3 regions of the Thermatribacter velox genome follow, and region 2 is predicted to be linked to each of the others. Evidence: riboswitches for the same ligand, from Rfam matches in the RefSeq annotation. Region 2 holds a riboswitch; each other region holds the start of a gene.
What was found. A riboswitch is a leader RNA that binds a small molecule or an ion and turns the genes downstream of it on or off. The one in region 2 is predicted to bind cobalamin.
Positions count from the first base shown of each region.

Region 1: linked by a shared signal. The riboswitch ahead of QBE54_RS00250 (ABC transporter substrate-binding protein) and the one ahead of QBE54_RS09170 (sirohydrochlorin cobaltochelatase) in region 2 are both predicted to bind cobalamin.
Region 3: linked by a shared signal. The riboswitch ahead of QBE54_RS10360 (ECF transporter S component) and the one ahead of QBE54_RS09170 (sirohydrochlorin cobaltochelatase) in region 2 are both predicted to bind cobalamin.

Region 1 is NZ_CP121689.1:40,292-50,839, reverse strand. Features, by position in the region: gene QBE54_RS00265 (carbohydrate ABC transporter permease) at 1-286, shown strand, start outside; gene QBE54_RS00260 (YjbQ family protein) at 328-717, shown strand; gene QBE54_RS00255 (DUF401 family protein) at 864-1,937, shown strand; cobalamin riboswitch at 1,972-2,154, shown strand; gene QBE54_RS00250 (ABC transporter substrate-binding protein) at 2,244-3,200, shown strand; gene QBE54_RS00245 (FecCD family ABC transporter permease) at 3,142-4,218, shown strand; gene QBE54_RS00240 (ABC transporter ATP-binding protein) at 4,211-5,497, shown strand; gene QBE54_RS00235 (Ig-like domain-containing protein) at 5,569-7,089, shown strand; gene QBE54_RS00230 (diguanylate cyclase) at 7,149-8,717, shown strand; gene QBE54_RS00225 (hypothetical protein) at 8,717-10,219, shown strand; gene nth (endonuclease III) at 10,224-10,548, opposite strand, start outside.
Region 2 is NZ_CP121689.1:1,849,017-1,859,564, reverse strand. Features, by position in the region: gene hxlB (6-phospho-3-hexuloisomerase) at 1-253, shown strand, start outside; gene QBE54_RS09190 (anaerobic ribonucleoside-triphosphate reductase activating protein) at 260-964, opposite strand; gene QBE54_RS09185 (ribonucleoside triphosphate reductase) at 989-3,097, opposite strand; gene nrdR (transcriptional regulator NrdR) at 3,101-3,568, opposite strand; gene QBE54_RS09175 (nitrilase-related carbon-nitrogen hydrolase) at 3,728-4,531, opposite strand; cobalamin riboswitch at 4,589-4,759, shown strand; gene QBE54_RS09170 (sirohydrochlorin cobaltochelatase) at 4,825-5,718, shown strand; gene QBE54_RS09165 (FecCD family ABC transporter permease) at 5,725-6,771, shown strand; gene QBE54_RS09160 (ABC transporter ATP-binding protein) at 6,761-7,537, shown strand; gene QBE54_RS09155 (ABC transporter substrate-binding protein) at 7,551-8,996, shown strand; gene QBE54_RS09150 (precorrin-8X methylmutase) at 8,986-9,609, shown strand; gene cbiD (cobalt-precorrin-5B (C(1))-methyltransferase CbiD) at 9,593-10,548, shown strand, end outside.
Region 3 is NZ_CP121689.1:2,057,821-2,068,368, forward strand. Features, by position in the region: gene fliD (flagellar filament capping protein FliD) at 1-1,158, opposite strand, end outside; gene QBE54_RS10340 (flagellar protein FlaG) at 1,171-1,554, opposite strand; gene QBE54_RS10345 (flagellin) at 1,620-3,092, opposite strand; gene QBE54_RS10350 (tetratricopeptide repeat protein) at 3,299-4,975, opposite strand; gene QBE54_RS10355 (glycosyltransferase) at 4,965-7,238, opposite strand; cobalamin riboswitch at 7,763-7,952, shown strand; gene QBE54_RS10360 (ECF transporter S component) at 8,034-8,516, shown strand; gene QBE54_RS10365 (hypothetical protein) at 8,513-9,247, shown strand; gene QBE54_RS10370 (zinc-dependent alcohol dehydrogenase family protein) at 9,244-10,251, opposite strand; gene QBE54_RS10375 (NAD-dependent epimerase/dehydratase family protein) at 10,220-10,548, opposite strand, start outside.

The DNA of each region.
Region 1 (10,548 bases), 460 kb from region 2:
TTTTACCCGAGTAAGCCTGCCTCTCGCTGCTCCAGGTTTAGCTGCGGTAGCCACTCTGTCTTTTATCCAGAGCTGGGGAGAATTTCTGATGGCCCTGGTCCTCACCACCAGCAAGGACGCCCAAACCCTTCCCATCTATCTGGGACGCTTTATAACCGGGTGGCGTATTGCCTGGGGGCCTCTCGCTGCAGCCGGGCTCATCACCATGATTCCAGTAATCGTTTTCTCCCTTCTCATGCAACGCTACCTGATACGGGGCTTGACGTTCGGTGCAGTAAAAGGCTAATTTATATAGCACCAAAAAACCAAAAAGGGAGGGAAGTCGACTTGTTTAAAAACATAGTGCTTACCACCCGACAAAGAGAGGAAACCATAGACGTAACCCCCCTGATTGAAGAAGTGGTTCGAGAAAGTGGCTCTAAGGAAGCAGGAGTGTTCGTTTATGTCCCCCATAGCGATGCAGCAATTAACATTCAGGGAATTGCCCAAAGCCCTTCCTCCTCCAATCCTCCCCTGAACAGATTACTAAAGAAAGTCCTGGAAGAGGGCCAGGACTTTCAGACTCCTGAAGTGGGTGCTGCTTTTGTAGCTCCAACTGAAGTACTTATTGCCTTGGAGGGAAAACTCATGCTCGGCGAAGGACAACGCATCTATTTTTACGAATTCAATGGCCCCCGCCAGTGTAATCTCTACGTTCTGGTTATCCCCTCTGCCTGAAACACAAAAAGCGGAAAAATGCTGGCAGCGCTGAAAATAATTTGCATCTTTGTAGTTGTTCTTTTTTGCTCCAGAAGAAAATCAGTTTGGGATGGTCGCTCCTGGGTGTTTCTCTTTTTCTGCTGATTTTTTCGGGTTTTAACCCTTTGGGCTGGTGGAGGGTTGTTTCCTCCACCTTCTGGCCCAACCCTGACAACCTGGCACTGCTTTTAAGCGTTATTTTTGTAACCCTACTTGGAGGTACCCTGGCTCACAGCGGAGAACTCGATGTGTTAACCCGCTCAGTCCAGAAAGTACTCAAAAGACCTGAGCTGGCCGGGGTTATCCTTCCTTCCTTGGTGGGCATTTTACCCATGCCAGGTGGAGCTCTTTTCTCAGCCCCCTTAGTAAAAACAGCAGCTACACCTTACACCCAGGATGGAGATATATTGGCCTTTGCCAATTACTGGTTCCGTCACATATGGGAATTTTTTCTACCGCTTTATCCGGGAGTTTTGCTTGCTGCTTCCGTATCGGGCCTACCCGCTACCTGGATTATGGCCCACCATTTCCCTTTCTTCCTGATAGCAGCGGGAGCGGGCTGGCTCGCGGTAAAACGCCACCTTCAAATCCCCCTGCCCGAAAAAACTCGTCGATTTGCTCCGGATATGAAAAACTTGCTTTTTGTGCTTTTGCCTTTCATGGTGCCCGTAGCCAGCGTGCTTCTCGGCATTCCCGTCTGGATAGGAGCCATCCTGGGAATAGCCACTTTTTCAATAACCAAACGCCTCCCTTTAAAAACCCTTGGAAAATTTCTTGCCAGAAGCTTTCCCTGGGCAATACTTTTTGATGTAATTGGCGTACTGATTTTCAAAAACATACTCCTTGCAAATCAGGACATCGATAAAATGGCCAGTTTTCTAATTAGCAAAGATGTCCCGCTTCTTTTGCTGGGCATGTTGCTCCCCATGGTTACCGGCCTGCTTACTGGCTTAACTGCTGCTTTTGTGGGTATTGCCTTTCCTATGGTCCTTTCTTTTTTCAACGCCCAAACGCTCCCCAGTGTTTTTCCGATTCTCTACCTGAGTGGTTTTTCCGGGGTTTTGCTTTCACCCATGCACCTTTGCTTCATCTTCTCCTGTCGCTTTTTCGAAGCAAGTTTCAAGAAAGTCTACCGCCTGCTTATCCCGGCAACCTTGATGCTTTTCGCTTGGGGAATCATCTGGCTTATGATTTCCTAAAAAACTCTTTTTTTCTTTTGTGGTATAATGTAATTCAGCGTTGAGAGTTCTGGGTGGCTTTCTGCCTTAAAAGGGAAACCGGTGTGAATCCGGTGCGGTCCCGCCACTGTAACCGGGGAGCCTGCCGCAAAAAAGCCACTGGCCTGCAAAGGCTGGGAAGGTGCGGTAAGGCAAGGATCCGGGAGCCAGGAGACCTGCCCAGGACGTTCCCAACCACTCTTCGCGGAAAGAGGAGGTGGGATAATCAAGTGAAAGCCCTCCCTCTCCCCCTCCTCCTTCCCTAAAAGCGAGAAAGGGGGATTAACGGTGTACAAACGGTTAAAAATTTTTACCGTCTTTTTTGCGCTTTCTGTCCTGCTTTTTGCAAACATTGCATTTGGGCTCAGTGTAACCGATGACCGGGGACAGCAGGTTGAACTTGCTCAGCCACCAGCAAGGATTGTCTCTCTTGCTCCCTCCTGCACTGAGATGCTTTTCGCCCTCTCTTTATCTCAAAAAATAGTGGGCGTGACTACCTATTGCAACTTTCCTCAAGAAGCATTGAACAAAGAAAAAGTGGGCACCATAACCGAAGTGGAACTCGAAAAACTACTCTCTTTGCAACCCGACTTAGTGGTGGCATCTTCCTTGAATCCCCAGGAATTGCTTACCAGGCTGGAAGAATTGGGAATTGCGGTATACCTGGTTAATCCCCAAAACATGGAAGAAATCCTCTCTGACCTGGAAAAATTAGCCAAAATATGTGGCGTGGAAGAAAAAGGGGAAGCATTGGTACATAGCCTTAGAGAGCGCATAAAAAGGGTGGAAGAAAAAACAGCTGGAATGACGGAAGTCCAAAAACCTCTGGTGTTCCACCTGATTTGGCACCAACCTATCTGGACAGCGGGCAAAGGTACCTTCATTGATGAACTCATCGAAAAAGCGGGTGGCAAAAACGCTGCTTCAGACCTTGAGGGCTATGTAAGTATTGAGTTAGAAGAGCTCCTGCGTCGCAATCCAGATATTATAACGGTGGTAGAAAATCATGGAGATGCCCAGAACCTTCCCTATCAATTCCTCCTGCAGGATCAGCGCCTGCAAACCCTAAAAGCGGTCAAAGAGGGGAGAGTAGCCCGGGTAGATAGCGACATCGTTTCCCGCCCTGGACCGAGAATAGTCCAGGCACTGGAAATATTCGCAAAGATAATTCACCCTGAAATATTTGGTGAGTATCGTTTTGAAGACTACGAAATTCAATCCCAGACAGCAACCCAAGATAACTGAGCCGAGCAACACGACCAAAAGGTCATCCCAAAAGGTTTTCCTCTGGGAAGGAGGTCTAATAGTCGGCCTCCTTCTGAGTTTTCTTTTAGCACTTTCTTTTGGAAGAGGTCGCTTCCAAAGCGGTGACTTCTGGGCAATTTTTCACTGGCAGGACATCTCCCCCCTTCAGAAAACCATCCTTTTTCAGGTTAGGATGCCCAGAGTAACTCTCGCCACCCTGGTAGGAGGCGGTCTTTCCATATCCGGAGCAGTGCTGCAGGGTCTTTTCCGCAACCCCCTGGTCGACCCCTACGTTCTGGGAATCAGTTCCGGAGCTTCCTTTGGAGCAGTGCTGGCCATTCTCAAAAAATGGAATTTTGGTCTTTACGCAGTGCCTTTTTCGGCTTTCTCCTTTGCGCTTTTAACCACTTTTCTGGTGTTTTCACTCGGGCAGGTAAACCGGAAAACCCCGCTTGAGACTCTGCTTCTTTCCGGCGTCGCTGTGGGTTTTTTCTTCTCGGCTCTGGTTTCGCTTTCCATGTTTTTTGCCGGTCATGATTTGCATCAGATTGTCTTCTGGCTAATGGGTGGCCTTTGGAACCGGAGTTGGAGGGAAGTAAAAATGGTTTTGCCATTTTTGAGTGCGGGAATACCCTTCATGCTCGCTTTCCACAGAGAACTGAACATCATGCTGCTTGGTGAAAAAACAGCAGAAAGCATGGGGGTGGATATCGAGCGGGTGAAAAGGTGGCTGGTTTTCGCTTGTTCCCTGGTGGTGGCAAGCTGTGTGGCAGCAAGTGGCGTAATCGGGTTTGTGGGGTTAATAGTTCCTCACATAATGCGCCTGCTATTTGGCCAGAATCACCGCCTGCTCCTTCCTTTTTCCTTCCTGAGCGGAGGAATCATACTGCTTTGGGCTGATACCGCTGCCAGAAGCATCCTTAATCCCGTGGAGCTTCCAGTAGGAATTATCACCAGTTTGCTGGGAGCTCCCTTTTTTATCTACCTTCTTCGCAAAAGGAAGAAACTCCATGGGTGAATACCTTAAAGCCAAAGAGCTTTCTTTCTACTACGGCTCCCTGCCTGCAGTCCGCAGGGTGAACTTTGGAATAGAGCGAGGAGCTTTTGTGGGCGTGCTCGGCCCCAACGGCTCCGGAAAAAGCACCCTGTTGTCCCTGCTTGCCGGCCTACTGGAACCCGCTCAGGGGAGGGTGTACCTCGAGGGAAAAGACCTGCTCAGACTGCCGCGAAAAGCCAGGGCAAAAAAAATTGCCATGGTCTTCCAAAACTTTCCTGACCAGCTGGAGCTACCTTGCCATGAAATAGTAATGATGGGGCGTTTTCCGCACTGGCGGAAATGGCAGAAAGAAAGCCTTAGGGATTACCAGGTCGTAAACAGAGCCATGCAACAAACTGCCACCCTTCACTTAGCGGAACAACCCTTTGCCCAGCTTTCCGGGGGAGAAAAACAGCGAGTTATGATTGCCAGAGCTTTAGCCCAGGAACCAGAGCTTCTCCTGCTTGATGAGCCAACCAGCCACTTAGATATACTTTACCAGCTGGAGATTATGTCTATACTAACTCAACTTAGAGAGCAGGGAATTACCATTCTATGCGTTCTTCACGACCCCAATCTGGCAGCCCAGTTTTGCAACCAGGCACTTTTCATGAAAGAGGGGAAAATATTCGCTTTTGGAAAAATTGAAGAAGTTATGAAAAGCTCCGTTCTCAGCGAACTGTTTGGCGTGAAATTCCTGGAGGAAATCCACCCCTACACCCTGCGACCCTTTTTCATACCGCTTAGTATAAGCACTCCGCACAAACACCCCCTGAAAGTACACCTCATATGTGGCGGAGGCAGTGGGAAACCTCTGTTGAGATTGCTCCTACAAAAGGGTATAGAAGTCAGTGTGGGAGTGGTAAACCAGCTTGATGCTGATGAAGAAGCAGCCCGCAAGTTGAACCTTGAAGTAGTAACAGAAAAACCTTTTTCCTCTATCCAAAAAGAAAACCTTGAAAGAGCAAAACAAATAGCCATGCAAAAAAACTTCGTAATCATTGCCCCCACCTTCTGGGGAGAGGGTAATCTCGCTAATTTAGAGATGGCTCTCTCTCTTCAGGAAAAGGGTAAAAAGGTCCTTCTTTTTGAGGAATGCTTTGATGTAAAATTCGACTTTACCGGCGGCAAAGCAAGGAAATATCTGGAAGCGCTTTGTAAAAAAGGTGCCCTGATTTTCAAGGACCTGACCTCACTTTTTGATTACCTGGACGAAAGCTCTGCACACCCCAAAATAGAGCGGTTCTCACCAGAAGCATAAACTCAACGGAAAAACCAATGATTAATGATATAATAATGAAACCAATGGTAGTTCAGAAAGGAGAAATAATTATGAGGGGAAAAGGTTCTTTCTTGATTTTTACGTTTGCGGTGGTGTTTCTTTTTCTGGCGGTAGCACCTGCCCAGGGCAGAGTATATATGAGGTTTAATCTAAATCCCAATATCTACATCACCATTCCTCGCAGTCCTGCCGTCAGTATTAGCGTGGACCGTGGTGAAGGGGCAACCTATTATGTCGGTGATCCCATTACCATTCGCTACAGTGTCGATCGTCAGGGTTACGTCAATCTGATTGACTACTTACCAAATGGTGATGTTAATGTCCTGGTGCGCAACCAATACTTTGGCTCCGGTCGAACGGAAACCTACCGAGGAACAGTGTCTGGACCAGCGGGAACGGAGAGGTTGGTCATTCTTTTCACCCCCACTCCGGTCAGCGAAGGTGCACTGCAAGACTTTATCCAGAACCCTCACCAGGCGGGACGTATTTTCACCCGCTACGCTGTAAACAGGACTCACTTCAACGTGGCTATGCGCACTCGGGGAACCGTACTCACCCTGCAGCCTTCCACAGCAAACGTAGCACCGGGAGGAACCATTTCTATTAGAGCCAGTCTCAGCGATGTTTCTGGAAACCCTCTTCCGGGACGCAACATAAACTGGTCAACAAGTTCTGGTTCCCTCAGTAGCTACCAAACAGTGACCGATGCCCGAGGAGTAACCAGCGTTACCTTCTATGCACCTCGCACTCCTCAGGTAGTTACCATAAGCGCCAACTTTAGCGGAGAGCATGGTCTTGCGCCAACTTCTTCCTCGGTGGAAATAGAAGTCGTTTCCGTTCAAGCAACTCCCATTCTGGAAATAAGAGCTGATTCGCTTACCCTTCAGCCAGGCGAGCGGGTAAAAATAGACGCCTATCTGAGAAGACCCGACGGCCGTCCCGTTTACGGGCGCACCATTTACTGGAGCGCCAGCATCGGTTCTTTAAGCACTTCATCAGTCATCACCGATTCTCTGGGCAAAGTCACCGTTTATTACACTGCTCCCCGGGTTTACGAAAGCACACCCTTTGAAATCACCGCCGAATTTAGAGGAGCCCCAGGGTTGAATCCCACCTCTGCCACAGTTTCAGGAATGATCGAAGTGTCTGTTCCTGAAACACCAACTGTTGGAATGTATTATGTAGATTTTTCGGGAAGGTCAACCCAACACAACGTGCTTGACCTCAATTTTTCCGGCAACATAGCCAGCAACTACACACTTAACGGCACCCAACTTCTGGAAATGGACTATCGAGATTATCTGGAGTTTTCTTTTCCAATAGAGTTCATACCACAAAAGGCCAAGCTTCTCTGCTGGCTACAAACTGACGAAGGAGCAAAAGTGCGGATATATCTCAACGGCAACTTAGTGAGCAGTGCCACCCAAAAAGGAATCATGGAACCCTCCGATTACAAAAGCTTCACACTCCAAGAACGCTGGTTTGAAAGTGGCCAAAACACGTTGCGGATTGAAGTAGAAGCACCGCGAGGTAGCTTTGCAAGAATACAGAGAATACTTATAATTTTGTAAAGGAATTAAAATGGGTGCGGAAAAGGGGTGGCTTCCCACCCCTTTTCCCGAACAAAAAGGTGTTCGTAGACAGAATCCATTTAGCAGAAATTCTTGAAAAAATAGAAGCTTTTTCTTTTGTAGTCGATGTTGATACCTTCCATATTCTTTACGCTAACCCCGCGCTCAAGCAAAAGTTGGGAGAAAACCTGGAGGGAGAACTCTGTTATCGTGCACTACGAAGAAGAGAAAAGCCCTGTCCTTCCTGTAAAAATCAATTGCTATTTTCACCAGATAACCCGTCCAGGACTTACTTCTGGCGCACCTATAATCCCTTACTCAAAGCCTATTTCCGACTTATCGATTTCGGATTTGAGTTCAACGGCCAGCGTCTGAAACTGGAAATTGCTTTCGACGTCACCCAGGAAGAAACACTGGAGCGCGCTCTCCACGACCTTACCCACCTTTTTCTCTCCTTGCACGGCGATTATTCAGAAAACGTGAACCAGGTACTTTCCTTTGCTCGCAAGCTCTGGAACGTCAAGGCAGTAGCTTTAAAAGACTCCCAGGAACAAATTTTTCTCAGTGCCTGTCCAGAGCACGAAAAAGAGCTTAAAGAACTCGAAAAAATCCTGAGAAACCCCCCGGAATTCTCGCTACATCGCAGATTACTTAGAGGAGAGAAAGAAATCATCCTTCTTAAGTCGGGGAAAAACGGAATCCTGGCCATACTGGGCAAACGAGATAACCACTTTGCAAAACTAAGACGTACCATGTTCCTGATACTTCGCCTCTTGCGCCAGGAAGAAGAAAGAGAACGCACCAGAAAGCGTTTCCACACCCTGGTAGAACACAATCCGGATGCCATATTTATCGTGAACCAAAAAGGAGAAATACTTTTCACCAACCAGAAGGCCAGGAATTTGCTCGCCCAGGCAAGCAACCGTCAAAAAAATCCTACCATAATTTCGCTCCTTGACCCGGTAACCTGGGAAACCCTGCAAGCGCATGCCTCTGAAGACCAGATTTTTGGTTGCGAAGTAACCATAGCTCCTGCACCCGAAAAAATCCTCCCTTTTGAAGCCAATATATCCATTCTCGAAAACCTGGATGCCCCTTCTTATTTTCTATCCCTACGTGACATCCGAGAACGCAAAGAATATGAAAGGGCCCTCCTGGAACTTGCTTTCAGAGACCAACTAACCGGCGCCTACAATCGCCATTTCTTTGAAGAATACATGCAAAAAGAGTTGAGCCGCTGTAAGCGCGAGCAGTACCCCCTTTCCATAACCATGATTGATGTGGATCGCTTTAAGGAAATCAACGACCTCTACGGACATACCTTCGGTGACGAAGTGCTGCGTATGGTCGTCTACACCATAAGAGGAAACGTCAGAGCAAGTGATGTAGTCGTGCGTTATGGAGGCGACGAGTTTATCGTGGTTTTACCCCATGCCTCTCTGCAGGATGCACAGGCTGTGATGCAACGAATCAAAGAAAAACTCCAGGGCAGCCAGATTATGGGTGAACCATTCCCTCTCTCCATCTCCTATGGAGTCTGCGTTTTTGACGGCCAGAAGGATTTGCCTCAACTTCTGCAGGAAATCGACCGTGCCATGTACAACATGAAAAGGGAAGGAAAGAGATAATGCCTTTTGTGCGGGGGAGAGCTGTCCTACCCAAAGAATCTTTTTTCACCAGTGAAAATCCCCTTCGCTACCTGTCTCAATTGGAAAACAAGCTCGACGAGGAAAAAGCGCCCCTGGCCTTTGCAGAAGTCCAGGCCATACTCCCTCCTTCAAGCGATGTGGTAACCAGGGGGCTAACTAACGAAGACGGGGATTTCTTCTTGCGTGTACCCTCTGGGGAACTGCTGTTAATTGAGTTTCGCTGGAAAGGCAAACTCCTGCTTATTGACTACGTTCCACCCCTTTCTGAAGAAAGAATGGACCTGGGAACGGTAGACGATTTCAAGGCGGCTTGCGCACTGGTAAATCTTGAAAACCTCCTGTGGGGAAAAAGCCAGCAGTCCGCCAACCAGGAAACACTTTATGCTTTGAGTAAAAGAATAGAAAAAGCAATTTCCAGCGGAGAAACCCTTGAAGAATTGCCTGAAGTGCAGCGACTTTTTGGCTCCTTTCGGGAATTAGCCCGTTCTTTCGACCCCCTGGGAATCATCGAGGACTACCAGCTCCATTTTTTGCCTGAGGAAAAATCGCTGAAAATTTCATTTCACGCTCCACGAGCCCAGAAAGTCAACCTTTATTACCGCCCCTTTCGCTCCAGGTTCTACAGGGTCATACGTGCTGAAAAAAACAAGGGTAACTTTTTTCTCCGCAATCTCAGAGAGTTTGAAGGCTATCTCATATACCTGGAAGCGCTGACTCATCAGGGCATCCTGGCCCACACCCCACGCCGTTCCTTCAGGGTACCCCTTTATCCAACCAGAAGGTTTATCAGCCTGCAGGGACACCAGGAAGGACCCATAGTCTCTACCCGGATGGAAGTAAGTGGTAAAAGACTGGAAAAGGTGAGTGGCAAAACTCTGCTGCTTGAAACCATGAAAGCTTTACAGAAAAATGCAGAAATTGAAATGGATTTCAACTTCTATGGTTCAATGCTGCTTCCCCGATTTCTGGTCAGGGAAGGCTTTCAGGACTTAGAATTCAATCTCTATTTTCCCAATGAAGAAACCTTCCTCCTTGGACCTCTTAATGAAGTACCCGGTGTACTCCTCAAAAGCCCTTCCTGGGAGGAAATAAAATCCTGGTGGCAAAAATTCACCCCCCACTTCCCAGAAAGAGGAATGCTGGAAATAGGTTTTGGAACCCCCTTTGTAGAACTGATTGGCTACCGGGAAGGAGGATATTTTCGACTTTTCTCAAACACCGACTTACGAGAGAAGGTGCTGATGGTTTCCTGCTATCAGCTCAACTCCCTGGACCTACCCCTAACCACCTTCTACTGGGGCAAGCTCCGTCTTTTTGGAGAAGGGCTGTTCAAGAATTACCAAATTGATGTACTTTTAGAAGGAAAATTTGAAGAGAATGGAGAAGACAATCTGCCCGCTGACGCACAAACTATTAGAGGCCACATAACCCTGGAAGCAGAGTTAACCTTTCTCAAAAGAAATCAAGCTTCTCCCCTTTAAAACTTCAGCGATTTTTCTCGAAAAAATCACACCATCTGGTAACCGGGCATTGTTCACAGAGGGGTTTTCTGGCCTTGCATACTCTGCGGCCAAGAAACCCCAAAAGATGGGAGGCTCGTATCCAGCGCTCCTGGGGTATCTGAGCACAGAGTTCCATCTCAATTTTTTCAGCATCGTTGCTTTTTGCAAGCCCCAGTCGTTGAGCTACTCGGGCCACATGGGTATCCACCGGGAGAGCTGGAATTGAGAAGGCATTGGCAAGCACCACGTTCGCCGTTTTTCTGCCTACACCGGGAAGAGTTACCAGTTCTTCAAGGGAGGCAGGCACC
Region 2 (10,548 bases):
TAAGAACTTTGGTGCTCAAGTGGTTGCGTTCACCGGCAAGGCTGATACACCACTTGCTAAAATTGCTGACGTGGTAGTTTCTTTTAAGAGCGAGAAAGCACCACCCAGCATTCAGCTTTTTGCAAATGGCAGTGGAACTCGTTTTGAAGACGCGCTTTTTCTCTTTTTTGACGCTTGCATACTCTATCTTATCTGGGATAGGAGAGAAAAAGCGTATCAGGAAATGATGCTACGACACGCCAACCTGGAATGACTATGTTCATTCACGGACAAAAGCTAACTCTCTTTCCAGTTTGGAGTTAATCTCCTTTGCCCAAGCTTTGAGGGTTTCTATCGGGTAAGGGGCAACCTTTTGTGCCTCTGGAGATAGAGTTTTCTGGTTTTGAAAATTTTGCCAGTACCAAAGGGGAGCTTCTCGAAGGTATTGAGCCATTTCTTCCAAAATTTTCGAGTTGTGAAAAGGAGGGTAAATGGTAGTTCGAAACTCTACTTTGTGGAGAGGAAAATTCAAGGCCATTTCCAGGGTTTCGAGGACCTTCTTCTTTAAATCCGGTGGAGCAACCAGTGAATAGTTTTCTGGCAGGAGTTTAAAATCGATTGCCCAGTAATCCACAAGCCCTTCTTTTTCAAGATCTTCTACTCTGGCAGGAAAACTCCCATTGGTGTCCACCTTGACCAGAAAACCTTCCTTTTTGACCCATCTCAAAAAGGGTAGTAATTCCTCAAAGTGAAGCAGCGGCTCTCCACCGCTTATGCATACTGCATCGATAAAGGTTTTACGATTCAAGAGGAACTCACGAACCGCACTTTCCTCAATAAGAGGTAGTCCTTGCCACTCCCTAACCAGTTCTGGATTCTGGCAGTAGGGGCAACGAAAGTTGCAACCGCCTACAAATAGCAAGGTAGCGATTCTGGCCGGGTAGTCGATGTAACTTACTTTTTGCCATCCCCGAAAGATGTTCATGATGCCCTCTGGGAGCCTGATTTATCAGGCTCCCAAAACTTTCACTTTTTCAAGCTGGTACTCTTTGCGTTCTCTAAATTCTTCCTGCTTGCCCCGGTTCCAGCGCCTTACCGGGCGGTAGTAGCCCACCACTCGGGAATACACTTCGGTTTCCTGATTGCAGTGGGGACAAATAAAGGTTTTGCCAGACAAATACCCGTGATTGGGACAAACTGAAAAAGTAGGGGTAATGGTCAAATACGGTATGGGGTAGTTTTCGAAAGCCCTTTTAATGAAGAGTTTCACGGCCTGGGGGTGAGGAGTTTCGGGCAGGAAAAGATGGAAGACAGTGCCCCCAGTGTAAAGTGTTTGCAAGTCTTTCTGGTGTTCCAGAGCTTCAAAGGGATCTTCAGTATAGTTAACCGGGAGGTAGGTGCTGTTTGTGTAGTAGGGTTCGTTTTCACCGGCAGTTATAATGTCCGGGAATCTCTTTTTGTCGTGGCGTGCCAGACGGTAACTGGCACCTTCTGCCGGAGTTGCTTCCAGGTTGTAAAGATTGCCCGTTTCTTCCTGAAAATCAGCGAGTAGTTCCCTCATGAAGTTCAAGACTTTGACTGCAAAGGATTTACCTTCAGGATGCGCTATGGATACTCCCAGAAAATTAAGGCAAGCTTCATTCATGCCCACAAGACCTATGGTTGAGAAATGATTGCGAAAAGTGCCCAGATATCTTCGTGTATAGGGAAGAAGGCCATTTTTCATATTGCGCTCGATGACTTTGCGCTTGATTTCCAGGGCGGTTTTTGCTATGTACATGGCTCGTTTGAGACGCGCGAAGAACTCTTCTTCGGATTTGCTCAGATAGCCAATGCGGGGTAGGTTGATGGTGACCACACCAATGGAGCCGGTTTTGTCCGCCGAGCCAAACAGGCCCCCAAAACGGTTGCGCAGAGTGCGTAAATCCAGTTGCAGTCGACAACACATGGAGCGAACGTCTCCCGGGTGCATGTCAGTAGAAATAAAATTTTGAAAGTACGGCACACCGTACTTTGCGGTAAGTTTCCACAAAAGTTGGGCGTTTTCCGACTCCCAAGGGAAGTCAGGGGTTATGTTGTAAGTAGGTATGGGGAAGGAAAAGACTCTCCCTTCGTAATCTCCTTCCAGCATGACTTCGAGAAAGGCTTTATTAATCATGTCCATTTCTTCTTGGTAGTCGCCGTAAGTACCCAGGTCTGGTCGTTCTTCTCCACCAATGATGACCGGGCGCTCGCGCATGTCTTCAGGAACGATCCAGTCGAAGGAAAAGTTAATGAATGGTGCCTGGCTTCCCCAGCGGGAAGGCACGTTCATGGCAAAGACCATCTGCTGAATGAGTTGTTTAACCATCCGATAATTAAGCCGATCGAAACGTACAAAAGGAGCAAGGTAGGTATCGACTGAGTTAAAGGCCTGGGCTCCTGCAAATTCCATTTGCATAGTGCCCAGGAAGTTCACCATTTGCCCGGTCAAGGCGGAGAGGTGCTTGGCTGGTCCGGCAGCGATTTTGTCTTTTACCCCTCCAAACCCTTCACGGATTAACTGCTCCAGTGACCATCCCGCACAATATGCCGTTAATCCGTAAGAGAGGTCGTGAATGTGAATATCAGCGTTAGTGTGTGCTTCCCGGACTTCATCGGGATAAATGCGGTTTAAAGTGTAGTTAGCCATTACAGAACCCGCAACGTGCAACACCAGGCCCGGGTAAGAGTAGGTAGTGTTGGAGTTTTCCTGGGTGCGCCAGTCCGCTTGCAGAAGATATTCCTGAACGATTTTTTCTATATCCACCCTTGCCTGAAGAGCTTCTCTTAGCTCCTGACGTTTGCGACGGTAGAGAATGTAGGCCTTGGCTACTTTGGAAAAACCATTTTCGATTAATGTTTCCTCAACAAAGTCCTGGATGGTTTCGATGTTCACCGTTGCATCTGGACCGAACTTTTCAAACAATTTAGTGGTTACAATTTTGCTCAGCTCTTCAGGAACACTTGCTGTTTCTTCTCCCACAGCCTGAAAAGCTTTGTAAATAGCTCGCTCGATGCGATACCTATCAAAAGGCACGATTCTCCCGTCCCTCTTTTGAACTTTTCGGGGAGCGAGTAGATCATAAGTTTCTTCCATTTTTTAAACCCCCTTTTCCTTTTCCTTAACCAGAGAGCCTAAGATTTCTATGAACTGGTCTACATCGCGAAACTCACGGTAGACCGAAGCAAAGCGTACGTAAGCTACCTGGTCAATTTTTTTCAATTTTTCCATAACCTTTTCCCCAATATATGAAGAAGGTACCTCTTCAAAGCCCTCTTCCTGGAGCTCTTTCTCGACTTCGCTGGCTACGGCCTCTAAAGTTTCCGTGGACACGGGTCTTTTCTCACAGGCTTTTAAAAGCCCATTGAGAATTTTTTTACGGTCGAACAACTGCCGGTTGCCGCTTTTTTTAATCACTACTAAAGGTTCCCGTTCACAACGCTCATAGGTTGTGAAACGACGGTGGCAACTCTGGCACTCTCTACGTCTGCGCACGCCATATCCGTTTTCAACAACTCTGGTATCGATTACCCGTGAATCTGGCTCACCACAGTAAGGACAATGCATGATAACCCCAATATGTAGGATTAATGCAATTTAAAACATCCATATATAGTATAACTCCACATTTTGGAAAGTCAATCGCTGATGGAGAAAATTTTTTTGCGAAATAATTTGTTTTTTCGAATTCAAGGAGTATGAGTCGTCAAGGGTGTTTGCGATTTTTCAAGTTCGATAAAGTTCAGGGCGGCGCAAGTCCTGGAAGAGGATATGTTGCATAGAGTTTTCAGCTTTGGGATGATGATAGCGTTTGATTTCTGCTTTCGAAAATTCGAAAACCGCTAACTGATTTCCTGGAAGATACAGTTCCCTTAACACATCGCCTCGGGGATTAATGACTATCAAGCCTCCACCAGATTTCTCTTTTTTGGGGAACCACAGGTTGCAACAGGCTATGAATACCCGATAGTCATAAGCGCGGGCTGGCAAGTATTTATTCCAGAGATTGTTTCGCGGGAAAGGTGTGGCATGAGGTCCAAATATTATTTCTGCGCCCTTGCTTTTCAGGGTAGCTATAACTTCTGGCAGGTGCCATTCCACGCACAAAGCGATGCCAAAACAAACTTCGGGGTGTTCGAAAACGGGGAGTTCATTGCCCGGATGGAAAAGGCGTTTTTCTTTCGCGCTTAAGTGGGTTTTTCGGTAAACTTTTCTTTCGCCCCAGGGGAAAAAGATGCCGTGGGCTATGAAGAGGTTTCCAGATTTATCCTGTTCGATGAAGCCAGCCAGGACGGTAATCCTGGTTTCCCGGGATAGCTTCTGAACTGACTGCAGCAGAGGGCTGTTCGGGCCACAGGGTCGAATGGTGACTGGATTCAAGGAGTATCCATGTAGGGAAAGCTCTGGGAAGCAGAGAATTTCCACACCAGCTGCTTGAGCTCCGTAAACCATTTGGCGGTGCAAGTTCAGAGCGGCTTCGTCGTTTAGTAAATTTTCAATTTGAGCTATTCCTATCCGAATATTTTGCATGTCCTATTGTTTTAGAAACCAACTTTGCTATAATATAGCGGAAAATTTTAAAAGTGAATAGTAGCGATTTTCTCAGGTGTTCGGGAAACCGGTGCAAATCCGGTGCGGACCCGCCGCTGTGAGAGGGAACGAAAGGTGCACAAAGCCACTGGCTGAAAAGCTGGGAAGGCGCACCGAGTAGGCTGAAGCCCTCAAGCCAGAAGACCGGCCTGAGAAACGAAGTTTTTTCGGCCTCTGCGAGGTTCAGAGGGCGAATTTTCGTTTTTTCAAAAACCATGAAAGGGGGAATTGGTATGTTCAGAAGGTCTCTGGTGATTGTTTTAAGTATTGTGCTGGTTTTGTGTTTGTTGGTTGGGGTAAGCTCTGGAATGTCCAGAGAAGATAAGAAAGCGTTGTTACTTGTTGCTTTTGGCACTTCTTATGAGGACGCTTCTTCCGCTATTAAGAATGTTTTTGAGCTTGCCAGGAAGGAGTTTCCAGGGCTGGAAGTGCGCCTTGCTTATGCTTCCTCTATGGTACGTAAAGCTCTTGAGAAAAAGGGACAGAAAATTGACAGTCCCGTTACCGCGCTGGCTAAACTTGCAGACGAAGGATTTAACAAAGTTGCGGTACAGCCTCTTTTCGTAATTCCAGGGATTACTTACGACTATGTAGCAAGCGTTTGCCAAGCTTTTTCTGCGATGAAAGATATATATGGGAGACCGGTTTTTGAAGAGCTTTATTTAGGAAGACCTCTACTGGAGCATCCCTCTGATTATGAAGAGGTTGTCCAGGCTTTGCGGGAAATATTTGCTCCAACCCTCTCTAAGGAAGGAACGGCGTTGGTTCTGATGGGTCATGGAAGCGAACATTCTGGAGGGGCTGCTTATTCTATGTTGTATCTCATGTTGCAGAAGGAATTCGGAGAAAATGTTTTCCTGGGTACAGTAGAGGGTTTCCCCTCTTTCGAAGATGTGGTAACGGAACTTGAAGCACAAAAGGTAAAGAAAGTAGTTCTTGCGCCTTTTATGCTGGTTGCTGGCGATCATGCTCTGAATGATTTGGCTGGAGAGCATAGCGATTCCTGGAAAGTGCAGCTTAAGCAGCGAGGTTTTTTGGTGTCAACCGTTTTAAAGGGATTGGGGGAATATGATGCTTTTGCCAGGATTTTTGTGGAACGCGCGAAAGAAGTCGTCGAAAAGCTCTAAAGCTTTATGTCTTACGTAGCAGGGCGTAGAAGACAGTTGCCAGGCAGGACCAGGCGAGAGTCTCTCGCCTGGTCCTGCATCCTCATTCTTGGGGCGGTTTTACTCTTTGGTGTTCTTTATTTTGTAGGCAAAGGTTTTGTGGAGGTTCCCTTAGTGGAGGTTTGGAAAATTATTTTGGGGAGAGATACCGCTCAGGAAATGTGGCATGATGTGGTGCTCTATATACGTTTGCCCCGTATTTTAGGTGCTCTTTTGATTGGATTGATTCTGGGTTGTGCAGGTTGTATCTTCCAGGCTTTACTTTTGAATCCCCTGGCCAGCCCCTACACTCTTGGGGTTTCTGGGGGAGCTGCTTTTGGGGGAGCCTGTGCACTGTATCTGGGATTGTCTAACCCTATTTTTCCTGCTTTTTTGGGCGGTCTTGCTTCGCTTTTGCTGGTTCTTTTTATGAGCGGGAGAAGGGGTAGTTTTCGAACTGAAAGTCTGGTTTTAGCGGGGATTATAGTGAGTTCAGTTTTTTCTGCGGGAGTAAGTTTCATGAAGCATCTTTTTGGTGAGGAAGTGGGAAGTCTGGTTTTTTGGCTAATGGGTACCCTGGTGGGTATTCACCTCAAAGAGGTGATGTGGCTTTGGCCTTTTGCAGTGGGAATAATTATGGTGGGTGTTTTTTCAGCCAAGGCGCTGGACGTTTTGTGTCTTGGGGAGAAAGTAGCCCGTCAATCTGGAGTGGCTACTGAGACTTTTCGCCTTTTGCTTTTGATCGTGGCTACTTTGGGCACTGCTGCAGCAGTGTCGGTAGGAGGCATAATTGCTTTTGTGGGTCTGGTGGTGCCCCATATTTTTCGAATCGCTTTTGGTCCGCTTCACCTTTATCTTTTGCCGCTTTCGGCTCTGGGAGGTGCGCTGTTACTTTTGGTTTCGGATAACCTTATTCGAGTTTATTTTGGAGTAGAGATACCGGTTGGTGTTTGGACTACGCTCATTGGTGGTCCCTTTTTCTTTTATCTTTTCATTAAACGAGTTTCCTGGCGTGAGGGACGAAGTGAAAGTTGAAGTGGAACTGCATAAGGTTTCTTTTTCATACGGGGAGGGATGGGTGTTTAAGGAAATTTCTCTACGCCTTACAGGAGGAGTTTTCTATGCTTTGCTCGGTCCCAATGGTTCGGGCAAAAGTACTTTGTTGTCTTTAATTTCTGGTCTCCTCGTGCCTCAAGAGGGAGAAGTTATACTTTGTGGGAAAAAGATGAGAAAGATATCTTTACGAGAAGTGGCTCGCCATGTGGCTCTGGTTCCTCAAGATTTTTTTGTACGTTTTCCTTACACGGTTTATTACACAGTTCTTACTGGTAGGTTTCCCTTTTCCTCGGGAAGGTGGGCCTACTCTGAGGAAGATCATCGTTTGACCAAACATTACCTTGATGAAGGGGGCATTCTCCATCTTGCAGATTCTCCGGTGACTGCTCTGAGCGGCGGAGAGTCTCAGAAGGTGGCCTTTGTGAGAGCTTTGGTGAGAGAAACACCGGTTCTTCTTCTGGATGAGCCGGTTTCCAACATCGATGTTGCTTCTACACTCAATTTTTTGAAGAAAGCTCGGCTTCTGGCTCAAGGGGGAAAACTGGTAGTAGCAGCTTTTCATGATCTAAATCTTGCTTCGCTTTTTGCCGATCAGATCATCTTTGTAAAAGGGGGGCAGGTGGAACTCTGGGAGGATAAAAGAGAAGCTCTGAGTCCTCAAAACATTCAGCGGATTTTTGGTATCGAGGTGGTACCTTACGAGAGCCCTGAAGGGGAACTATATCTTTTATACAGAGTGGAATAAGGGGGTGTGGTTGATGCGTCTGAAAAAGGTTGTTTTGTTGATTTCTGTTTTCTGGGTTGTCGTGTTTTGTATTTGCCAGGGAACCTGGGCCGAAGTATCCATTCGTGATTTCCGGGGGAAAGAGGTTGTTTTGGAGGAACCGGCGCATCGTATAATTTCGCTCTATACTGCTCATACCGAGAGCCTTTATTTTCTGGGTGCCCAAGAGAACCTGATAGCGGTTTCTACTTCCTGTGACTTTCCTCCTGAAGTGGCTCTCAAGAAAATCGTTGATTATCGCTCGGATCCAGAAAAAGCCATAGCGCTAAAACCTGATGCGGTTTTGGTGCGGGATTACGTTGTAACCAACTATCCTCGCTTTGTAGAGGCGTTAGAGGGGGTGGGTATTCCGGTCATCGATTTAAATCCCGAACACCTTGCCGATCTTGATGATTACTTTGCCGCGCTCGGAGCAATTACCGGTTTAAGCGGACAGGCCAGGGAGCTTTCCGAGAGTTTTCATCAGGAAATAACGAAAATTGTCGCCAAGATTAGCAATATCCCTCCAGAGCAAAGGAAGAAGGTGTTTTTCGAGAGTGTGGCTAAAGACTATAAAACGGTTACCCCAGGGACATTGGTTGATGAGTTGATTGCTTTGGCTGGTGGTATTAACGTTGCTTCTTCTGCACGACCGGTTAGATCAGGTTCTCGCATTGCTGCTTTTGGTATTGAGCGTCTTCTCAGTCTGGCTGACGAAATCGACGTTTATATTGCCCAGCGTGGGGTCATGAATCGGGTAACCAGAAAGAGTATTCTTGAGCGTCCAGAGTTGCGCTCTCTTCGTGCTGTCAAAGAAGGTAGGGTTTATGTAGTAGACGAGGCCATTGTCAGCAGACCTGGTCCTCGTCTTTCTTGGGGACTTGAGGAACTGGCCCGCATGCTTTATCCCGAGATTTTTGAAGATCTGAAGGAATTTGCTTTTCCTGAAGCGATTTCCCGAGCAGTAGCTGCTCAAGCCGTAGTTTGGGGCTTGGGAATACCTTTGTATGTGCCCACCAAGAAGGATTTTAAAACTGAGGGATATGTTGCCGGTAAATGTGAAGATCTTTCCTGGAGCGATTCCTTCAGTAGATACGTAGAGACCCTCATCCATACTGGAGCAGCGGTTCCCGAACAAAAGGAAGGAAAGTTTTTCTTTCATCCCGACCAACCACTTACCAGGGTGGAACTTGCCCGGTGGCTTTACATTCTTCTTGACTTTGAGGTAGAAAACGGGGACTTTCCCGTTTTGGTGGATATAAATTCTCTGAGCCGTGCCGATCAAACTGCAGTGTTAGTTACTGTCGCTTCAGGAATTTTTGATGGATTGATTTCCGGAAAACATTTTGAGCCTTACAGGCCGCTTACCGGAGAGGAGTTGGTTAAGATACTTGAAAGAGCCCGGGAAAAGGGAAGGAGAGGTTTTTTCTTTGAAAGGTAAAGAGATTGAAAAGAAAAGCTTTGCTTTAATAAACAAATTACTCGATTGTTACGCTCTTCCTGAGTACGGACGTTTTATTATCGAAAGAGTGGTGCATGCCAGTGCAGATTTTTCCTTGGCTTCTCTTTTGGTAGTTAAGCCGGGTTTTATAGAAAAGTTCCGGGAAGCCGTCGCAAAGCCAGGTTATACTGTTTTTTGTGATGTTTCCATGGTGTGTCATGGTATCTCGCCCTCTCTCATCAAGCGAAGTGGTATGATTCTCTGGGAAGCAGTACATAGCCTGGAATGTCGGCAACTCGCAGATAGGGCTGGTTCTACGCGTTCAGAAGCAGCGGTGGAGCTTGCTATAGCTAAGGGAATACGGGGGTTCGTTTTTGGTAACTCTCCTACAGGCTTGTTGCGCTTGGTTGATAGAATCAAGGCAGGTTATCCGGTGGATTGGGTGATAGGATGTCCGGTTGGTCTGATAATGGCTGCTCAGGCCAAAGAGGAGCTGCTTTCGCTCGAAGTACCTGCGGTGGTTTTACGTGGCCCTCGGGGAGGGAGTCCAATAGCAGCAAGTATTGTAAACGCCATGTTAGCCAGGATTTTTGGGGATGATGGAAGTGACTGAACCTTCAGAAAGGTTGTTTGCAGAGAGAAAAGAGTTGCGCAAAGGGCTGAGCACAGGCACTTATGCTGCCGCCTGTGCTAAGGCTGCAGCGCTTTTTTTGCTTGGTGAGCGACGGGAAAAAGTGAAAGTGTGGTTGCCGTGTGGTCAGGAGAGGGAGGTTGCGGCAACGGTGTGCCTAAAAGGAGATTACGCTGAAGCCTTAGCTGTGAAAAACGCGGGTGATGACCCCGATGTTACAAACGGTATCGAAATTGGGGCACGGGTGTGGTTGCGTAAAGGTAAGCAGAGTATATTTATTCGTGGGGGTGAGGGGGTAGGAGTAGCTACTAAGCCAGGCTTGAGAGTGAAAGTTGGGGAATGGGCTATTAATCCGGTTCCCCGACGTCAGATTGAAGTGAACTTAAAGGAAATTCTTCCATCGGATTTTTTTGCTGAGGTGGAAGTCTTTGTTCCCCGGGGCAGAGAGGTGGCCAAACACACCTATAACCCGATTCTGGGTATAGAAGGGGGTATTTCCATTCTGGGTACTACTGGTCTGGTTCTTCCCATGTCTCATCAAGCTTTTCAGGAGACCGTCTACTTGCATCTGAAACAGTGTTTCCTTTTGGGAAGAAAGAAAATCTGTCTGGTGCCTGGCAACTATGGGTACGCAAAAGCTCTGGAGCTGGGTTTTGCGAAAGAGGAAATTGTAAAAATCAGCAGCCTGGTAGGCTTTGCTCTGGAAACTTGTGCAGAATTTGGCGCCGAAAGGGTTTTTTTGGTGGGGCAGGTGGGCAAAATGGTGAAAATTGCTGGAGGTATTTTTGATACTCACCATTTGGTTGCCGATGCTCGGCGGGAAATTCTTTTTGCTCATCTGGTGCGAGCTGGATTGCCAGTTCCTTTCTGGAGTAAAGTTTGGGAAGCCCGTACTGCGGAGGAAGTGGCTTTGCACATCGC
Region 3 (10,548 bases), 210 kb from region 2:
ACTTGAAGGCACATTAACTACTTCCACATCCGCATCAGTCGCTACCACGCTACTTACAAAAAGCTTTTTCACTTCTTCCAGGTTGCTCTGAAGTGCTGTGTCGAGCTTGCTTTCATCCAGGCTTAGCCTTCCGTAACGATCCACCGAAATGCCTATTTCAGCAACGCTCTGGAAGTAGGAGCTTTCCACCCTTCGAAAGAGATTACTGAGTATTTGAGACTGAATGCGTTGCAGCGAGGTGTCTCCAAGTAGGGCACCTGCCACACCAGTATCCGGATTATAAGCAGTATTCTCAGCGACAAAGTCCTGGAACTCGTTGAATCTGGCCACAAAATTTCTAATACTGCTTTTAATGCTTTCCAGGTCATCTTCAACCGTTAAAACCACACTTTGGGTGCTTACTGCTTTGAGGTTCAAGCTCACTCCCGGGATTAGGTCTTCAATCAGGTTAGAAGAGCTCTCGTAGACAAGGGGCGTCGCTCCACCTTCTGAAGTGCCCAGGGAAATGCGTGCATTTTGAGCAGGTTGGATATCGTAAAAACCAGAAAGCGTGGCTTCGCCCCCAGAAAGGGTGGAAGTGATGGTAATCGCTCCATCAAGGCCGGTTTGCTTGCTGGATAGAAGAAGCTTGTAACCATCTGAGGTGTTCACAATTGAAGCGTTTACGCCCGCCCTCGAGCTGTTTATGGCATTTTTTATCCCCTCTAAAGTATTGTTAGAAGAGTCAATGGTAATTTCAACTGGGTCCCCGCTTCCCACCTGGATTGTGATCACACCTTCTCCAAAGGTGGTGGTATTGTAGTCGGCGTATGAAGATGAAGTGGCTATCTGATGGGCATAGGCGAGTTGTTCCACCCGAAGAAGGTAAGTACCGGTTACTGCTGAAGAGGTTGCTGAAGCGCTGATCACACTTTCATCGCTCACGGAGACCGCTTTCCCCTCAAAGGTGCTTTCTGAAGCCAGGCTCGATGCAGATGTCTGCAGAGCTAAAAGCTTGGTATTTGCTTCCTGCCACAGGGCAATTTTTTGCTCGTACTCCGATTTGCGCTCCTCAAGCCTGGTAATGGGTATGCGCTCCACTTCAAGGAGCTGGTTGATGATGTCAGTGGTGTTCAAACCCGAAATCAGACCATCGATGCTCAAAAGTCCATTGCTCACCGTAACTCCCCCTCAGCGCAACTCATCTACAAAAAGTCCTGCCAGCTCTTGAAGTTTAGCAAGCATGTCCAGAAACTTTTCAGGTGGGATTTCGCGGATGACTTCCCCGGTTTCCTTGTTAATCAGACGAGCTATGACCTCATGAGTAGGCTCGTGTATTTGAAAACGCAATTCAATATCCAGAGTGCGCATAAATTGGTTGAGCGCGTCGATGATTTCCTGGAGCTTGTTGAAATCTACCTTCTCTACACTTGCTTCCTGATTCTTTTTCTGCAGAAAGGCAACCTCCAGAGCGACCTGCGTTTTTTCCAGGGAAGAAGCTTTGTCCAGCACATCCTGGGTGTCTATCAACCTATTTTGAGCTATCGCTTGCTCTCCAGGCGGGTTAACACGCATCGTCAATCACCTTCCCTCCGTCCTCAAAAGGGGGCGGCTCTCCGCCCCCTTCGCTTCCTCCATCGCTATACCCTGAGAAGCTGGAGTACCGACTGGGGCAGGGTGTTGGCTTGGGCAAGCATGGCAGTGCCTGCCTGAAGCAGAATCTGCGCCCTGGTAAACTCCATCATCTCCGCTGCCATGTCCACATCGCGGATTCGGGACTCTGCTGCGGTGAGGTTTTCCTGAGCTACCCCCAAGTTGGCAATAGTGTGCTCCAAGCGGTTCTGATATGCACCGAGTTTAGAGCGTTCAGTGGAAACGGTGTTGATGGCATTGTCAATCGCAGTGATAGCACTTTCTGCGTTGCTGGCAGAAGTTACGCTGATATTGTTCACACCCAGTGCCTGAGCACTCATATCGTTAATGCTTATGGTCAGAGTCTGGTTCTCATTGGCGCCGATATGGAGCACCACCGCACCAGAGGGGTCCACCACTGCACTGAAGCTTACCGAACCTCCGCTACCAAGCGAGAGTTTGGAAGGATCGATGGTTACTGAAAGTCCATCCGCAGCATTGCCGCTTGCATCCAAGGTGAGCGTTGCACCAACACCTTCTGCAGCTGCACCATTAATGGTACCTACAATGTCTGTTCCAGCTGCAGAAAGAACTTGCTCTGAACCAGTGGTCAAGCCAAGTGCCTGAAGCAGGGCATTATCACCAGATACGTTAATAGTTGCATCGCTTCCATAATCGTCAGTGGTGAGATAAAGTCCTCCGTTAGTGCCTCCCGTAGAAGCGGTAACCCCAGTTTGGTCACTTACATTGTTAATTTTCAAAATAACATTGGCCAGACTATCACCAGCATCGATATCCACAGAGACCCCGTTGATTACTAAAGTTCCAGCTTGACTACCCGTAAAAGCCGTTGCATCTCCTAAGGTAGCCTGAGAAGCGTTGGCAGTAACGGTTACTGTGTAAACTCCGGCCTGGGTTTCAGCGCCCGGGGTAACCTCGCTAACCAGTGCCTGCAAATCAGCATCTGCTATACTACTTCCTGCAGCGTAAGCGGTTCCATTCACTGTAGAAGTTGCACCAGCCACACTACCGTTTTGAGCACTGGTTGCATAGCCTGCAGTCCCATCCAGGAGTTTTTTGGTGTTGAATTCGGTGGTTTCGGCAATTCTGTCTAACTCATCAATGAGCTGGTCGATTTCTTGCTGAATTTGAGCCCGGTCTTCTGAAGTGAGGGTGTCGTTTGCGGCCTGGACAGCGAGTTGTCTCATACGTTGCAAAATGGAGTGAGTTTCGTTCAAGGCTCCTTCTGCAGTTTGAATCATCGAGATGCCATCTTGAGCATTGCGGGACGCCTGAGCAAGACCTTTGATCTGACCACGCATTTTCTCTGAGATAGCCAAGCCCGCCGCATCATCAGCCGCACGGTTGATACGCAGGCCCGAAGAGAGGCGCTCCAAAGACTTGGAGAGCGCGTTGTCCGTTGCCACCAGGTTACGGTGGGCATTCAAAGCAGTTATGTTTTGATTAATCCGAAGACCCATTTAAAATCAACCTCCTCCATAAGGTTTTTAATTGGCTTCCCTGCCTTCTTGTACTTACACCATACACCAAAATCCACCCAAGCCTACGTTTTCTTTAGTTGCTTCTCTTTGTACATCTACCACCTCCCGGAAACCCAAGTTCATATATAAATATCGGCATTCTCCCTCCAAACTTTAGGGTCTGAAAAGAAATTTTTCCAAAAATCTCACTTCTGCTCCAGAATTTCCTTCATTTGAGAAAGCAGAGCCCTGGCCTCAGCAACCCTTCCCTCTTCAAGTAAAAAGCGAAAGAGATTACCGCGGGCATCGGGATGGGCAGGATTTGCTTCAAGCGCTTTTTTAAAATACATCTCTGCATTTTCCCTGTCCCCCAGCTTTACCATTGCAACTCCCAGATTGTTTAAAAGATCTGGGTTGTCTTCTGAAAACCCACTTGCTTTTTCAAAACACTCTTTTGCCTTTTCATTTTCTCCCGCAACCAGGTAACACTCACCCATTTTCTGATACAAATCGCCCCAGGAAAACCTGAAAAAGACCATCAAAGACTTGCTCTTTCTGTAATCAACGCTGAAAACTTTCTCAAAACACTCTAAGGCTCTGGCATATTCCCCTTTTTTGTGGTGGGCAAGTCCCAGAAGGTAATAAAGATCAGGAAGATAAGGCTCCCTTTCACGCACAGCATCGAGGTGCGCGAATGCTTCCTCAAAGTCTCCCTCTCTAATTGCAATCCAGGCTAAATCAAGGTGTGCAGTCAATACCGCAAAATTAAAATCCCGAGAAATAGTCAGCACTCGTTGCAAGTAATTTTTTGCTTCTTCGAATTTTCCTTTAAGAAAACAATTTCGCCCCAAATAAGACAGTGCATTAAGATTCTCCGGGTTTTCTTTAATTTCTTTCAAGAGGAGTTCGTAATTCCTTGAAAAAACTTTCCGAGCTGTTTTTTTCTGGTTCTTGTAACCGTAATGGTAAACAAAAATGCTGTACAGCTTAAAAGCTTTCTTTCCCAGCTCAACTAAAGACCCCTCCACCGTTTCGTGTATCCTACCCTGATAGCGGATTTCCGGTCGTCTTCTGAAAACTCGCACCAGATAGTTAAGCATGTAAGTTCTTTCCTGGGGATCCAGAAAGTTTTTGATAGGCAGCATGAACGCTTCATGGCTTGTGTAAGTAAGGATTAAGCGCAGCTTTTTCAGGTCTTCAGGGATCATTGCCTCATCGGCATCCAGAAAAAGTATCCATTCTCCCTGAGCTCTCTCCAGAGCTTCGTTTTTGGCGGCTGAGAAGTCCTCGCGCCACTTGTGAAAGTATATCCGGGCCCCAAAAGAACGTGCTACTTCCACGCTGCGGTCGGTGGAGCCGGTGTCAACCAACACTACCTCGTCGACGTATCCATTTAGTGCAGAAAGAAGCCGGGGAAGATTCTGCTCCTCGTTCTTCATGATAGCACAGGCACTCACGGTGGGAAATTTGGTGGAGTGGGCAAAAAAATGCTCGGTTATCCAGGAAAGATTCTCAAGTGCATCATTAAGATTGGGATTAAGATTCACTGCCTTCACAAAAGCCGCTTTGGCATCGCTCAGGCGCGAGAGAGCAAGGTATGCCGCACCCAGGTTGTTCCAACCCTCAGCGTAGTGGGGGTTTACTTGCAGGGCCTTTTCGAAACTCCTTACTGCTTTTTTAAAATCTTTCTTTTGGTATGCCAAAAAACCCATGAGGTTATACAGAGAAGGAGAGTCAGGAGCTATTTCCTGCATCCTCAAGAGGCATTTTTCTGCTTCCTCAAAGCAACCTTCTTTTATAAACTGGCTGCTTTGCTCAAGCAAGGTTTCAAAACTACCCGGTTGAACTTGCTCTCCATGAGACATCGCAATCCTAATTGGCATTTTGAACCCTCCCGCGATGTATTGCTTTCTCTAAATAAACTGCCCATCTCTTCCAGGAATCTGGAACGTCGGGAAGTTCCATCAAAGCGTAAACGGCACTGATAAGTTGGGCTTGCTTCAGCTCATCAAGCGGACCTGGAACTATCAGAATATCCGGCGAGTCTTCAGGGTCAAAACCCAGCTCAAACACTGCCTGAGAAACTTTTTGCAAAATTACCTCCTCTTTGCCCTCCTCATACAAAACCAGAGTTACCTCATCCTGGGGCGAAAATTTGGTGAGATACCACCTGAGTGCCTCTTTCGAAAAAGGAGCAAGATAGCTCATCGAGCGAACTCCATCCAACGGATAGGGTTCAATCCGCAGGGGTACTATGTGCTTTTCGGGGCTAAATACGTCTTGGAGCAGAGAATCAATGCGATAACCGTTTTCAATAGATAAGTTTTTTGGAAGTCCCCACTTGCTTTTGAACTTTTCCCAGTTAGAAAGCATGAGTTTGCGGTAGTCAATCTGTTCACTCTGAAAAGTCTTACTTCCAAAGTGATGCACAAAAACATCGTGGGCAATTTTTATTTTAAAACCGGCAATTTGAGCCCGGATACAGAAATCGTCATCTTCAAAGTTACCAAGGCCAAACCGAGGGTCAAAACCTCCTATCCTCTCAATAACTTCACGCTTAACAAGCATACAAAAACCTATTACTCGCAAAGCCTCTCCCCAGTTTTTGGAATGCCTTTGGCTCCAGTTCCGCGCAAATTCCTGCATTGCTTCCAGGTCGTCTCCATAGGGAATGTCTCTAACCATCTGTTGTCCAGCTACGTAGTTGGAGCGCGGGCCAACAATACCCACACGTGGATCAGATTCGGCACAAGCAATAAGTCTTTTTAGCCATCCTTCAGTTACTACCACATCGTTATTGAGAAATACCACATAATCACCTTTCGCCTCAAGAAGCCCCCGGTTGTTGCCCAGTGCAAACCCCAGGTTAAAGCCGTTTTCGATGAGTTTCACATCGGGTTGCTCTCTGAGATATTCCACTGTCCCATCAGTTGACCCATTGTCCACAACAATGATTTCATGAGGTTCTGGAGTATATTCGCGTATGCTGTCCAGACACTTCCGAGTATATTCGAGGTTGTTGCGGGTGAGGATGATGATAGAAGTAAGCCGAGGTAAATCCCTTTTAGTCGCAGAAACTAAATACTGATATACCCTGCTTTCCTCCTGAAGGTTTTGAGGACTCAACCCCCATTTTTTTAGATCCCCAATCAAACCAGCAGGAATTTCTTCTCCACGAAGCGAAGTAGTGTACAGCCCTTCTATGTTAAAGCCAATTTCTTTAAACATCCTCACCAGGGAAGATGCAGTAAAGAAACGCAAATGAGTACGATCCAGGATGCCGGCTTCTTGGTACTCCCACTTTCCCTCAAGAAGAGTCTTGATTACACTCCAATGGCGCACGTTGGGAACGCTTGCCACAATTTGACCACCATTCCTTAAAATCCTTTTGGTTTTTTTGAGTGCTTCCCAGGGATCAACAAAATGTTCCAAAACATCCGCAAAAATCACACAATCAAAATAATCAGAAGGCAAGTCCTCCACTATCTTTTCGTAGTCGCCAACTATGACTTTATCGAGATTACCAGAGGCCACTTCTGCAACCCGGGGGTTAATTTCCACACCCCAGACTTCGCAATCTCTTTCTTCTTTCAGAGTTTTCCCGAGATTCCCCTCACCACAACCCACATCCAGCACCTTACGGCATCCAGGCATGATAAGATTGCGCACCTCAGGTCTTGAATATGAGTAATAACCAGCTGGTTCTCTCCTTTTCTCTGCAACAACTGGATTGGTCGCAACAGACAAACTCCAGCGCTCCTTCCAGCGGGTAACCTCTCTCTCAAAAACCATCTGTGTTGAGCGCTCAAGCTCTCCCTTGCATCCAACCCCAACCACCGTATGGGGAAAACGGGGGTGTCCCACCCACTCCACAAAGCGATAACCAAATTTTTGCAGTAAACTTTTGAACCCCTCCGGCGTAAAGCGCCAGTAATCAAAAGGATAATCATGAATTGGAAAATTCATCACTGAGCTGATTACCACGAACCCACCTGGCTTTAAAATTCGGTATACTTCATCCATTGCCCTGCGCACAAATTCAACATGTTCAAGCGTATCCATCACCAAAACTGTTCCTACCGCACCATCGGGAAGCTCAATATTATGAAGATTCAAAATACAATCAACACCAGGTCCCGGACGCATATCGCAACCCACATATTGCTTCCCTGGAAAGAAAGGTCACAAATCAGCGAATCCTTCCTGACCCGCCACCTGGAGCGAACCAAATTCATAAATGGGTTCCTGAAAAGGCAAAAGAGGCACTATAACCCGAACGAAATCCTTGATTATTTCCCGCACCGACAATAACCCTCCGAACTTTTGCTTTTTTCGAGATAAAAAAGCTTGCCAAAGCACTCAAAATTCAAAAAAGTGCCAAAATCCTTAGATGTCCTGATGTTACTTCCTTGTGAAGATTTTTGCTTCCTTTCCCAAAAATTTATTTGAAAGAGCTTCACTGCAAAAAAGAAGTCTTTGAAATAATAAATAATCCGGTCTCAGCCCAACACGAATCAAAATCAGAAAAAACTGCGCGTACTTGTAACAAAGAAAAACCTGCGGAGAGGTTCGCTCTATGGTGAAAACAGTAAAGAAAATAATTCTCCACCCAAAGCACCTAACTCTTGAAAATTCTCTACTCTTTGCTATCATACACTCAGAAAGTGAATACTGGCTCAACCCTTCGTGGTTGCTCCTTCGGGGAGCTGAAAAGGGAAACCGGTGCAAGTCCGGTGCGGACCCGCCGCTGTGAGAGGGAGCGAAAGGTGTAAAAAGCCACTGGCTGAATAAGCTGGGAAGGCGCACCGAGTAGGCTGAAGCCCTCAAGCCAGAAGACCTGCCACGAAAGGATGGGCGAGGATGAAGGCAAAGTCCTCGGCTCAAAGCATGCTTTGGGTCGGGGACTTTATTTTTAATAAGCAAAATAAAGGAGGTTATACCATGTCCAAATCAGCCTATGCTCAGTCAACTGTAGCACGCTTGACTATTACAGCGACCCTGATTGCTCTTTCTGTGGTGGGCTCTTACCTCAAAATACCCTCACCAACCGGAACAGTTGCTCTCGACTCTCTTCCTGGATTTTTGGGAGCAATTCTTCTGGGGTATCCAGAAGGAGCAGTTATTGGGTTTTTGGGCCATATTCTCACCTCGCTCAACGTGGGATTTCCTCTGGGTTTGCCAGTGCATCTTCTCATTGCCTGCGAGATGGCGGTTATATGTGTACTTTTCAGGCTGCTCTATCAGAAAAACCGTATTCTGGGTATAGCTTGTGGTGTCTTTCTTAATGGTGTTTTGGCACCAGCTACTCTTGTTCCAGTCTTTGGGTGGGGATTTTTTACCGGGATTGTGGTTTCTCTGCTTGTGGCATCAGCAGTGAATATAATCCTTGCCTCCTTAATTTTTGAAATGCTCAAGAAGCGATGAATAGACGCGATGCGGTATTTATCAAAATAAACGAAAAGGAACTCATGCTTGTTGCCTGCGACTCCTTAGGTGGTATAGGCCCCAAAAGCATGGATTTTGTAAAAGCAGAGGTTGCAACCTGTGCAAAATATACTTTCCGGGTCGCTCTTTCTGAAATCCTGAGTTTAGGAGGAAATCCCATTGCTTTTTCGTTAACTCTTTCCACTGAACCCTATCCCTTTATCGAACAAGCGTTATCGGGCATCAAGGGGGAGCTTGAGGCTTGTGGCCTCAGCCCCCTTCCTTTCGTGGTCTCTTCAGAAAAGAACTTCCCCACCCATCAAACTGGCCTGGGCGTAACCGTGATTGGCATGGTAAACCATGAGGAGCTAATTTTTGAAAAAAGCTGCGAAGGTCTTAACGTGTTCCTCTTGGGAAGCCCTGCGGTTGGAGAAGAAGTGCTTGCAAAGCAAAATGAAATTGCTGGTCCTTCCGACATCATTGCTCTGCGAGAAAGCGTGTTGTGTGGAGACATCATCCCGGTGGGGTCCAAGGGAGTGTTCTGGGAACTAACGACATTTCTGCAAAGCACCGGACTCACCGTAGAGATTGAAAACCCCTTCCCGCTTCCACTTTACAAAAGCTGCGGCCCCGCAACGGCACTTCTTTTCACCACTTGGGAAGAGGAAAAAAAAATACACAAGGTTTCAAAAAAACCACTTTTTCGATTAGGAAAACTCAGAAAGACCTAAATTGAAAGCACTGCAGAGGCACGGATTTTGCTCTCCTTGAGCAACAAAAGCGCTCGATTGGCTTCTTCAAGCGGGAACACTTCAATTTGTGTTTTGAAATGCAGCCTTCTGGAAAGTTCAATAAGCTCCTGTACGTCCTTTCTGGTGCTATTTGCCACGCTCTGTATACAGCGCTCTTTATAAACCAAGTCATAAGGAAGCTCTGGAATTGGAGTGGAATAAATACCTGCTGTTATCACCCGTCCCCCCGGACAGAGGTATTCAAGGGCCACCTTCACCAGATGCCCGGCGGGAGCGAAAATGATTGCTGCATCAAGCTTTTCAGGCGGTACATCCTCAGCCCGACCCACAAAAGAGGCACCAAGCTCTCGAGCGAGCTTCTGGTGTTCCGGAGAACGGGTAAAGACAAATACCCGAACACCTTCAAAAAGTGCCATCTGGGCAACTAAGTGCGCTGAAGAACCAAACCCAAAAAGTCCCAGTATCTCGCCTTCCTTTACTTTGCTTTGCCGATAAGCTCGATAACCAATAACTCCACCACAAAGAAGAGGAGCAAATTCCACATCTTCATACCCTTCAGGAATCGGATACGCGGCTTCCTCTCTAAAAATTGCAAACTCGGCGTAACCCCCGTCCAGGTCATAACCAGTAAACAACGCATTTTCACAGAGATTTTCCATACCCTGTCTGCAAAAGCGGCATACCCCGCACACCTGGTTTATCCAAGGTACACCAACCCTCTGACCTACCTCAAGGTTGTTTACTTTCTTTCCTCTTTCAACCACTTTTCCCACAATCTGGTGGCCAGGAACAAGCGGGAGTTTATGGGGAGGAAGTTCGCCCTCCACGATGTGTAAATCGGTATGGCACACTCCACAGGCAGCGACTTTTATCAAAACTTCATCGTCCTCTACTCCTTGAAGCGCAACTTCCTTGAGGAGCAGTGGAGAAGTCTCTACCGGAGCCGTTCGCTCAAGAACCATGGCCCGCATTGCACATCTCACCTTGGAAAAAGTTGAAAGTTTTCTTTAACCCTTCCCAAAGGTCTACCTCTGGCACCCAGCCCAGAATCCTTCGCGCTTTCTCACAAGAAAGCGCAATGTGGTTGATTTCCCCTTTGCGTTCTTTTTCGAAAACAACCTCCACCTTTCGACCCGAAATTTTCTCAAGCAACTCCACAAGCTCCAAAACGCTGGTTTCTCTGCCAGTTCCAATATTGTAGACGCCCGAAGGTGCGAAGACGGCAAGCAGATTGGCCCGGGCCACATCTTCCACATACACGTAATCTCGAGTTTTTCTCC